Solitalea lacus: one gene and its partner. The main gene of each other region encodes a partner of the protein of the gene in region 2 in a complex. Links are inferred from orthologs where the notes say so. Each region holds a gene or a part of one and is shown on either strand. Other genes may lie near its edges.

Evidence for each region.
Region 1: the proteins of tsaE (region 2) and tsaD are in contact, whole or in part, in a crystal structure (PDB 6N9A), measured with the Thermotoga maritima proteins. The link is inferred for Solitalea lacus from one-to-one orthologs. Residues at the interface, in WP_004082108.1 of Thermotoga maritima: Leu37, Gly38, Lys46, Lys57, Val59, Lys60, Ser61, Thr63, Phe64, Thr65, Leu66, Met67, Val69, Pro71, Tyr82, Arg83, Leu84, Asp86, Asp88, Phe89, Asp93, Ile128, Asp130, Glu131, Arg134; in WP_004082750.1 of Thermotoga maritima: Cys10, Asp11, Arg49, His50, Leu82, Gly84, Gly135, Gly136, Glu154, Thr155, Leu156, Asp157, Asp158, Ser159, Glu162, Asp165, Lys166, Arg169, Leu170, Tyr175, Lys213, Thr214, Leu217, Tyr218, Gln221, Arg222, Asn324.

Annotation. Positions count from the first base shown.
Region 1 is NZ_CP091740.1:1,138,740-1,143,260, reverse strand. The notes cover bases 1-2,913. They hold tsaD (tRNA (adenosine(37)-N6)-threonylcarbamoyltransferase complex transferase subunit TsaD), read left to right. Parts: upstream 1-912; coding sequence 913-1,914; downstream 1,915-2,913. Other genes in these bases: L2B55_RS04865 (TIM-barrel domain-containing protein), read right to left, coding at 2,054-2,913; L2B55_RS04875 (translocation/assembly module TamB domain-containing protein), read right to left, coding at 1-825. Also shown: more of L2B55_RS04865, read right to left, coding at 2,914-4,521.
Region 2 is NZ_CP091740.1:565,780-571,887, reverse strand. Bases 1,750-4,639 are described here. They hold tsaE (tRNA (adenosine(37)-N6)-threonylcarbamoyltransferase complex ATPase subunit type 1 TsaE), read right to left. Parts: upstream 3,467-4,639; coding sequence 3,032-3,466; downstream 1,750-3,031. Other genes in these bases: L2B55_RS02390 (sensor histidine kinase), read right to left, coding at 3,521-4,639; L2B55_RS02400 (alanine dehydrogenase), read right to left, coding at 1,750-2,893. Also shown: L2B55_RS02410 (aminotransferase class I/II-fold pyridoxal phosphate-dependent enzyme), read left to right, coding at 1-968; L2B55_RS02405 (M15 family metallopeptidase), read right to left, coding at 951-1,649; more of L2B55_RS02400, read right to left, coding at 1,667-1,749; more of L2B55_RS02390, read right to left, coding at 4,640-4,711; gltX (glutamate--tRNA ligase), read left to right, coding at 4,925-6,108. UniProt on the Escherichia coli protein: Required for the formation of a threonylcarbamoyl group on adenosine at position 37 (t(6)A37) in tRNAs that read codons beginning with adenine.

The DNA.
Region 1 (4,521 bases), 570 kb from region 2 along the record:
GTTTTTTATTGCAGGTGCAAAGTATGCAATGTCTTTAAAGTCAACATGGGTTTTGCTAAAATTGGCATCCATATAAACCTTGTCAACAAAGTCATTGAAATCACTAATCTTTTTATATCTGAATGCAAGATATTTACTGATTCTACTATTTGGAGTTATAATCTTCAAGTTATTGATTTCAATTTCCTTAGGAGTATACTTAACCCGGCCTGCTAATTTGTTCAGAACAAATCCACACTTTTCATTTGCACTTAAATTCTTTAAATCAGCTAATATTACATCACCATCAATACTTACGTTTTCAGCTTGTAGATTTACCTTTGATGCTCTGATATCGGCATAATCCATGCCTCGTGCCTTTCCTGCATTTTTCTCATCAAAATAGATAAAGGTCAGATTCTTGATATCAATTGAGTTAACCCAAAATTCAAAGGGTTTTGTCGGGACTTTTTTAGTGGTATCGGGTGTTCCACTAAAGTAATTGATAAGGAAACTTAGGTTAGAAGTATTGTTTTTGAAGTCCTTATATGCAAAATGAGCATCATAAAGCTTAAGGTCATCAACTAATATTTTTCGTCCTTTGATATTAAGCTTATTTAAGTCGATCTCAATTAGTCCGGAATACAATAAAGTATCCTTCCTTAGATCTTCAATGTAAAGACCTTCAATAACCACCGATTTTACGAACTTGATATAAAGCCCCTTAATTTCAACACGGGTTTTGAGTTCTTTTGTTAGATATTCGGCACCATACTGAGCAGCTTTGGTTTGAAACCACTTGGTTTGGCCGGCAAAATACAATACCACCAGCAAGATAATAACCAAGCTGAACAAGTATAAAAGCGTTTTGCCTAATATTTTAATAACTTTGCCGATATCTCTTTGTATTATTCTTTAATTATTGAAATAATTATGCCAGTGATCTTAGGAATTGAATCATCATGTGATGAAACATCAGCATCCGTTTGTGTTGATGGTCAAATTTTATCTAATGTGATTGCCAATCAAACTGTTCATGAAGCATTTGGTGGTGTAGTACCCGAACTGGCTTCCCGTGTTCACCAACAAAACATCATTCCCGCTGTCCATAAGGCGATAAGCGACGCTAAAATAAGCAAAAAAGATATAAATGCAGTGGCTTTTACACGCGGTCCGGGCCTTTTAGGCTCTCTTTTGGTGGGCACATCTTTTGCAAAATCTTTCGCCTTGGGGTTAAATATTCCCCTTATCGATGTAAATCATATGCAGGCTCATATTTTGGCTCATTTTATCGATGATCCCAAGCCTCAATTCCCATTTTTATGCCTCACTGTTTCAGGAGGACATACGCAAATAGTTAAAGTAAACGACTATTTTGACATGGAACTCATTGGCCAAACTACCGATGATGCTGCCGGAGAAGCCTTTGATAAGGCAGCTAAGATGTTAGGCTTACCTTATCCCGGCGGGCCATTAATTGACAAGTATGCAAAAGAGGGAAATCCTAATGCTTATCAATTCCCTGAGCCGCAAATTCCTGGGTTAAATTTTAGTTTCAGTGGTTTAAAAACCGCTTTCCTCTATTTTGTAAGAGACAAACAAAAAGAGAACCCAAACTTTTTGGAAGAAAATATGGCCGATGTATGCGCATCAATTCAATACAGGATCATTTCGGTGTTAATTAACAAATTAAAGAAAGCAGTGAAAGAAACGGGGATTAATCAGGTTGCTATTGCAGGAGGTGTTTCAGCAAATTCTGGTTTGAGAAATGCATTGCTTGAGGCCGAAAAAAAATGGAAATGGCAAGTATTTATTCCACAATTTCAATACTGCACAGATAATGCTGCCATGATTGCCATAGTGGGCTATCATAAATACTTAAAAGGAGAATTTGTTGGACAAGAAGTAAGTCCTTTAGCTCGTTGGAGTGTTTAATAAGTTAAACTTTCAACTTTGAGTTAGTATCATGACACTCATTTGCGACTACCATTTCCAACTCAATTATCTCATAAAAACTGCAAGCCTTATGAAGTACTCATAAGGCTTGCAGTTTAATAATGATTGGCAGTCTTAATTAAAATTTAACTGAATTCAATCTTGCATCTATCAGCAAGCCTTCAGCTGCCTTAAGGTCATACTTAATTTTCTTCTTCGCCTTAAAACGTAAAACAAACAAATCTTGTGTACCTTTTAAAGTTTCCTTATTGCCAACGTTCACAAAAGTAGGATATAGCCCTTTTTTACCATCGGTATGTAGTCTGTCATTGGTTAAGTTTTCCATCCCTTTCGTGTTTAGCGTTTTAACGCCTACAAACTCATAATCTAACGAATTATAAGGCAATGCAAAACTCAGGGCGTTTACCGCAGAAAGATTTACACCTTTAACCGTAATTTCTATTACTTCATCCTTATTATAGTCCTGTTTTGGGACCCTTAATTCGAGGCGTCCTCCTACTTTTTCTGTTTTAGTGCCATCTATACCCCCTTCCAATTGAGTTGCCACAACAGAGATATCGTAAGCATCAATAATATCGTTTTTATTGATATCACCATTGCTGATATAACCTTCAAAATCAGCATCCCCTTTCTGTAGTCCGGTATAGTTGATGTAAGAAGTTAAGTCATTACCATCAATTAATCGGTCGTTATTAATATCACCCGGTATATAACTTTCTGTTCCAGGTACTTTAAACACATACAATTCTCTGCCCGAACCGAAGCCTCCAACACCACTGGTAACAGCAATTTTGATGTAACGCGCACTTGGCTGACCGCTAAACGTAAATGTTTTTACATCATTATTACCTTTCCAATCAAACGTTCCAGCATTAGTCCATGTTTCTTTGTTATTACTGTAGTAGATGGTGCCTTTTAATAACACACCATTTCTCCCGCCTGTACGAGGCAAGTATTCAAACCTGTCTAACTGATTAATTGATTTTAAATCGAGCACCATATCAAATGGTACTGACTGTCTATCCCACTTGGTATGCCACGTATTACCTTCATCCAAATCAAAAAGATTTTTAATTTCTTCACCTACTTGGTCTGTGGCAGTTGTCTCACCAGAAATACCCTTAATGGCAAATTGCAACGGGTTAGCGGTAGTTGTTGCGCTAAATTGCTCCCAGTTTGAATAACCATCCTTATTTACCGCACGTATCTTAAACGCATACGTAGTTTCAGGAGATAATTCTTCGAATAATAACATGGTATCTTTAATAGTACTATAATTCATGTCATTAAACATTATCTCGTAGTAATCGGCATTAACTACTTTAGTCCAGGTAGACTTTAATGTATATGGCCCACGGTTTTTATCTGTTACTTTTGCATTAAGCGGGGCTGATAATACACCGGTTTGTACACGTTGTTTATTTAAAGGTTCAAATTTAAATCCTTGAATTTCAACAATTGTACCATTAGCGGAGATATCATTTGGGGCTAATTTTACTAAAAACTGTGGATTTTTAGCAATGGTAACTTTCTCAAATTCACTGCCTTTTGTTGCAAATTGATTTAAGTTTGGGGAAGCATTGTAGTAGTAAACATTTTCTGAATTGATAAAATCACTTAATGATTTTGCTTCTGAAAGTTTTAATTTCTGCTGCCCAATTTTTGCAGAAACATCTTTAGGCTTTTCTGTAACATTAATTCTAAGCTCTGTAGCTTTTGATTTTACAAAACCTTCAAAATTACCTTGTGCCGGTTGAATTGAAATAATTGCGTTACCCTTATCACCAGTCAGTGTTTCAATTACGGTAGAAACACCAGTACCCCATTTGTAGGCCTCACTTACACCGTCATCATCATACTCTGTAAACGAATTTTTTCCACTGGCATAAATTTCATAAGTACGTATTTTATTGTTGATTTCAGAAACGTTATTGCTTGGATTACTCATTGGAATAATAGCTCCGTTTTTTACGAAAACTGGTAATTTCCATATAGGCGCATCGAAATCATTGATAATTCTGTTCCCTTCATATTTTTCTCCAGTGAAATAATCAATCCATGTTCCCTCAGGCAAATAAATACCATTTCTAATATCATTACCTTTTTCATCTGACTTGGTTGCCTGATAAATAGGAGCAATCAAAAAATATGGCCCGTACAAGTACTGATATTTAGTTGCAGCACTATGAGTATACGCATTCGGATACTCAAGGAACATTGCTCTGATTATTGGCAAATCATTTATTGCTTGTTTAGCAATACTATAGGAGTATGGTAAAAGCGCTGATTTTAGCTTTAAATAGTTACGATTAATTGAAGTAGCTGATTCACCAAGAGCTTGCGGGTATTTTTCATTAGCACCCCAACCATCCATATTGAGCTGCATAGGTGTAAAGGTTTTCCATTGGAAATCGCGAATGTTAACTGCTGCATTTCTTCCTCCGAAAATACCATCCATATCTGAAGTGATATTAGGCTGACCGGATAAGCCGGAGCCTATGTAAGTTGGAATATGAAAACGGATATATTCCCAAACACCACCGGTTTGGTCGCCAGTCCAAATAGTAGCATAACGCTGCGTTCCTG
Region 2 (6,108 bases):
TTGCACAGAATGCTGATTTTAGAAGTTATTTACTTGAAGGCTTTGAACGATACGGCACCAATTATGGTAGCTCCAGAAGAGGAAACATAATTCTTCCAATTTTTGAGCAAACAGAGAGCTACCTGGCTCGTTTAATCGGCAGTGAATCAGCTGTCACCCTATCTTCAGGCATGCTCGCCGGTCAGTTACTGCTTAAACAATTTGAAGAGCATGCTCATTTATTTATTGCCCCCGGAATACATCCTGCTCTGAAACCTCAGAACTATCACTCTCGGTCTCATTCTTATGAACAATGGACAACACATGTTTTAGAAGAGCTCCATAGGCACAAATTCCCTGAAGCCGTAATCTTTTTAGATACAATAAATATTCTTCATGCAAAGCGATATGATCTTAGCTGGTTAAGCCAACTTCCAACAGACCTAAAACTAATAGTAGTCATCGATGACTCGCATGGATTTGGCTTACTTGGAGAAAAAGGGGAAGGTCATTGGCCTAAATTACCTCAGAAAGCTAACATTGAGCTTATAATGGTTACTTCAATGGGGAAAGCTCTTGGTGTCCCAGCTGGACTAATTGCAGGCACAACTGATCGCATAAATAAAATTAGAGCTGAAGGGATTTTCGGGGCAAGCTCACCTCCTATTCCGGCTTACTTACATGCCTTTATAAAGAGTGAAAAAATTTACACTAGTCAACGCAAGACATTAACCCACCTGACAGAATTATTCAGAATTTTAACTGAACCTATCAGAGATAAATTTATCTCCGAGGATTTGCCGGTCTTTTATATTGAAAACACTTCTGTTGCACCACAACTGCTGACAGACAAAATTATCATCTCTTCATTTCCATATCCAACTCTTCAAAGTAAATTGATAACCCGGGTAGTACTTAACAGCTGCCACACTGAGGAAGATGTTAAATTTTTAGCCAGTCACTTAAATATTTTACTGAAACCTTTGTAGGTCTTCAAAACTTATATCTGTCAACTCAAAGTCCTTCCAGCCATTAAAATCATAATGCCACCATTCTTCCTTATAAACTGTAAAACCGTTTTTTGACATAATTTCTTTAAGCATTTCCCGGTTTTTAAGCACTTTCTTCGAGAGGTTTTTATATTCCGAATGGGCCTTTTCAGTAAAATCGTCAAATGGTGTTGGCATTTTTAGCTCTTTGCCAGTCTTTAAGTTGATAACTGTCAGGTCGACGGCGCACCCTCGATTATGCCTTGAGCCTTTCCAAGGGGCAGCCACAAAGACTGAATCTTTTTGTTTTTCGTAAAAAGCAACCGTTACAGTATAAGGGCGATATGCATCAAAAACTTTCAACCCCAAACCTTTGCTACCCAGCTCCCTCTGAACATTTTGCAAGGCTTTTGCTACCGGTAAACGAGCAAATGCTGCAGCAGTGCTATACATCTTCTCTCCCATAAAGTTATTGGCAGATGCATAACGTATATCGAGTGCAATATTGGGAATAACTTTTTTCAAGTCTATTAAGGCTTTGTTCGAATCAATTTTCAACTCCTGTTTATACAAAACAGTATCTGCAACAACTTTCAACCCATATTTATTAGGCTGAACAGATTGACTGTACACACTTCCTAACCCTATGGAGAATAATGTAAGTAAAAGCTTAAATTTCATAGGCCTAACGTAAACAGTTACACTTGTGCAGCAACAAGCAGGTCCAGATCTTTAAATGGCAGGTTAAACTGCTCTCCTAAATATTTGTTGGTCAAATGTCCTTGATAAATATATACGCCATGACGTACACCTGCTTTATTCCACAGCATATTCTTTATACCTCCATGATCGCCAATATCTGTTAAAATAGGAGTAAAGATATTGGTAAGTGCATAGGACGCCGTGCGTGCAACCCTTGATGCAATATTAGGAACACCATAGTGAATCACGTTATTCTTGAGGAAAACCGGATTGTCATGATTGGTAACATGCGAGGTTTCAAAACATCCACCCTGGTCAATACTTACATCAATAACTATTGAATCAGCCGGCATTTGAGCCACCATCTCCTCGCTTACCACACAAGGCACTGAACCGTTTTTAGCTCTGATTGCTCCAATAGCCACATCGCAAGTTTTTAATGCCTTAAGCAGTACCTTAGGTTGAATAACAGAAGTAAACACCCTTTGGTTCAAACTACTTAGTAAACGGCGCAAGCGATACAATGAGTCATCAAATACTTTTACTTCGCAACCCAAAGCCAATGCCGCACGAGCTGCAAATTCTCCAACAGTTCCTGCGCCCAAAATTACAACCTCAGTTGATGGAATTCCGGTAACACCGCCAAACATCATACCCTTACCATGTTTGCTATTGCTCAAATACTCAGCAGCAATTAAAATAGCTGTGTTCCCCACAATTTCACTCATGGAACGAACTACCATAAAGCTTCCGTCTTCGTCTTTCAAATATTCATATCCCAGCGCTGTAAGTTTTTTATTCATCAACGCTTTGATAGTTTCATCTTTCAGACTTGCTAGGTTTAGAGCTGAAATCAGAGTTTGCCCTGGCTTCATTAGCTCAATTTCAGCCATTGAAGGCGGCGCCACTTTCATTAGAATGTCCGACTGAAACAATGCCGTTCGATCATAGATGATTTTGGCTCCGGCATCGCTGTATTTCTTATCAGAAAAACGAGCACCTTCTCCAGCGCCTGCTTCTACATGTACCTCATGCCCATTACTTACCAGAACCTCAACTGAAGAGGGAGTAATAGCAATGCGCTTTTCCTGAAAAGAGGTTTCACGAGGAATGGCAATAACAAGTTCCTGTTTTTTATGTTTCGGTTTTTGTAACGATTCCTGAGGTTGCATTAATGCCTGTTTTGCAACTTCACTAAATCCTTGCATGGCTGTAGAACTCATTAACTATCTTTTGATTAAAATGCCTTAATTTTCAAAAATAACAAATTATAAGATGCGATGAGTTTCGTAAATTAAGAATTTAGATTTAAGCCCATAGTTAGTTCGCTCAGTGATGAAGTCAAACCAATTTCGGCTATATTAAATAGTGTGTTTAATAAAACTTAATTCCCTTGCTCCATTTTCCATCTCGGTGATAACCACCTCCGTGTAGTTTTCCGGCAACAGGTTAGGAATTTTTGAGGGCCACTCAACAAAACAGTAATTACCGCTATAAAAATATTCTTCATATCCCATATCAAGCGCTTCCATTTCATTTTTTAGCCGGTAAAAGTCGAAATGATAAACTACAGAATGATCTGCGTCATACTGATTAACCAATGAAAACGTAGGACTCGAAACTATTTCTTCAACTCCTAATTCTTTACAAACTTCTTTGATAAATGTAGTTTTTCCGGCTCCTAAGTCTCCATTAAAAATAATTACCCTGTCAGCACCTGCAAAAACTATCAGTTGTTGGGCAGCATCAGGCAAGGCGTTTATATTATCGATTTTAATTGATTGTGATTGCAGCATTAGTGTTGAACGGCTAAATTTCTTGCATCAAAAATAAAAAACCTTAGGTTAAAGTTAAGCTACCTTCTTCCCTGCATTTAATATCACCCTGAAAGTGGTGCCTTTGCCAAGCTCTGAATCCTTAACAAACACCTGGCCTTTATGATAATTTTCAACAATGCGTCGGGTTAGCGATAATCCAAGTCCCCATCCACGTTTGCGAGTAGTGTATCCAGGCTGGAATACGGTTTCAAATTTAGACTTTGGAATACCCGTTCCGGTATCTGTCACATCTATGTAAACGTGAGTTTTGTTTTGAGAAACGTTGAGTGATATCTTCCCTTCATTTGTTCCGATGGCATTAACAGCATTCTTACACAAATTCTCAATTACCCATTCAAAAAGAGGCACACTTAATTCGGCCTCTATCGAATCTCCGTTTACTTCAAACTTGATTTTCTTAGTAATCCGCTTCTCAAGGTAGTTAATAAAATTGCGCACCACTTCTTTTACGTTATGTTTTTCTAAAACTGGCGCTGAACCTATTTTAGAGAAACGTTCGGCAATAATTTCAAGACGCATGACATCATTCTCCATTTCATCCAGTAATTCTGCATCCTTATGACCATATTTTTCTTTCAAAATTTCAATCCATGCCATTATTGAAGAAATAGGAGTACCCAGCTGATGTGCCGTTTCTTTAGCCATTCCAACCCAAACCTGGTTTTGTTCAGAACGCCGAGAAGAACTAAAAGCAAGGTAAGCCAGGATTAAGAACACTGTTATACCGGATAACTGCCGATATGGATAATATTTCAATGAAGTCAACAACTGCGAATCTTTATAATATACAAAGAGTTGCTCTCCAGTGGCAATCTTTATGTTTATAGGGGGGTGTTGATCCTTCATGACTTCCAATTGTTCACGAAAATATAAAGGATCATATGTGCGCGACTTATCATTTGGGTTATTTGTTTTAGTACTATCCAGTTCTTTATACGCAAGAATCTTGTCCTCCGAATCAGCAAGAATTGCAGGAATTTGAGCGTATTTGTTTTGAACATCAGTTAAAAAATCAAGAAAGTGCTCATCATCAACCTCGCTTTTAAGCTTCGTACTAAATGCCCATAACTCTGCATTCCTTCGCTCGCTTTCAGCCATCATACTCACCAAATAATTTGTATAAACAAGTGAAATAGCACCTATGGAAAGTGCGAAAATCAATAGCAATAACTTCCAGCGTCTTTTCTGACTATAAAGATCCATTCTCATTCATGCCAAATTACAAAACCTGCGTGAAGTACAACTTAAAAACAGCAATTTTTAATTGACGTATCAACTATTTCTTTATTCAAATGCTATAATTACAATTTGCACCTCTTTGTAAAACGCCAACATGATAATTTACGGTATATTTGCCACCAGTTTGAAACCGAAAGGCAGGCCTATCTGCATATGTCTTTCACCTCATAAAAATTTATGGCAAATAAAGTAAGAGTTCGTTTTGCGCCAAGTCCAACAGGAGGCTTGCACCTAGGCGGAGTGCGCACGGTTTTGTTTAATTATTTATTCGCCAAACATCATGGTGGCGATTTCATATTACGCATTGAAGACACTGACCAAACCCGTTATGTAGAGGGAGCAGAAGAATATATTGTTGAATGCTTAAAATGGTGTGGTTTGAATCCCGATGAAAGTCCTCAAGTTGGAGGCCCATTTGCACCATACCGCCAAAGCGAACGCAAACCTATCTATCGCCAATATGCCGAGCAATTAATAAATGCAGGCTTTGCATACTATGCCTTTGATACTACGGATGAGCTTACAGCTAAAAGGGAAACTATTCCAAATTTCCAGTATGGCCATGAATTCCGGAATCAAATGCGCAACTCACTTTCACTTTCTCCAAGTGAAGTTGCTTCTCTCATTGAGCAAGGCGTACCACATGTGATACGAATTAAAATGCCAGCAAATGAGACTGTAACTTTCAATGATATGATCAGGGGAGAAGTGAGTTTCGATACAAATTTGGTTGACGATAAAGTATTATTAAAAGCAGATGGAATGCCGACGTACCACCTTGCTGTTGTGGTTGATGATTATTTAATGAAGATATCACATGCATTTAGAGGAGAGGAGTGGTTGCCATCTGCTCCAGTGCATATTTTACTTTGGAAATATTTAGGATGGGAATCAGAAATGCCTTTATGGGCACATTTACCGTTGATTTTAAAACCTGATGGGAATGGTAAACTGAGTAAACGTGATGGTGACCGTTTAGGATTCCCCGTTTACGCCATGAACTGGACCGACCCTAAATCGGGCGATTTGACTAAAGGTTTTAGAGAGTTGGGTTTCCTTCCTGAAGCATTTATCAACCTTTTGGTAATGCTTGGTTGGAATGATGGCACAGACCAAGAGCTTTTCTCATTAAATGAAATGATTGAGAAATTCTCCATTGAACGCGTTGCAAAAGCCGGCGCTAAATTCGACTTTGAAAAAGCCAAATGGTTCAATGCTGAGTGGATTAAGAAAGCCGATACAACGGAATTAAGACCTTATTTTCAACAAATATTAAATTCCAATGGAGTCCCTGTTACCAATGTTGATTACCTGGATAAAGTAACTGCACTTGTAAAAGACCGTTGCGTGTTATTGCCCGA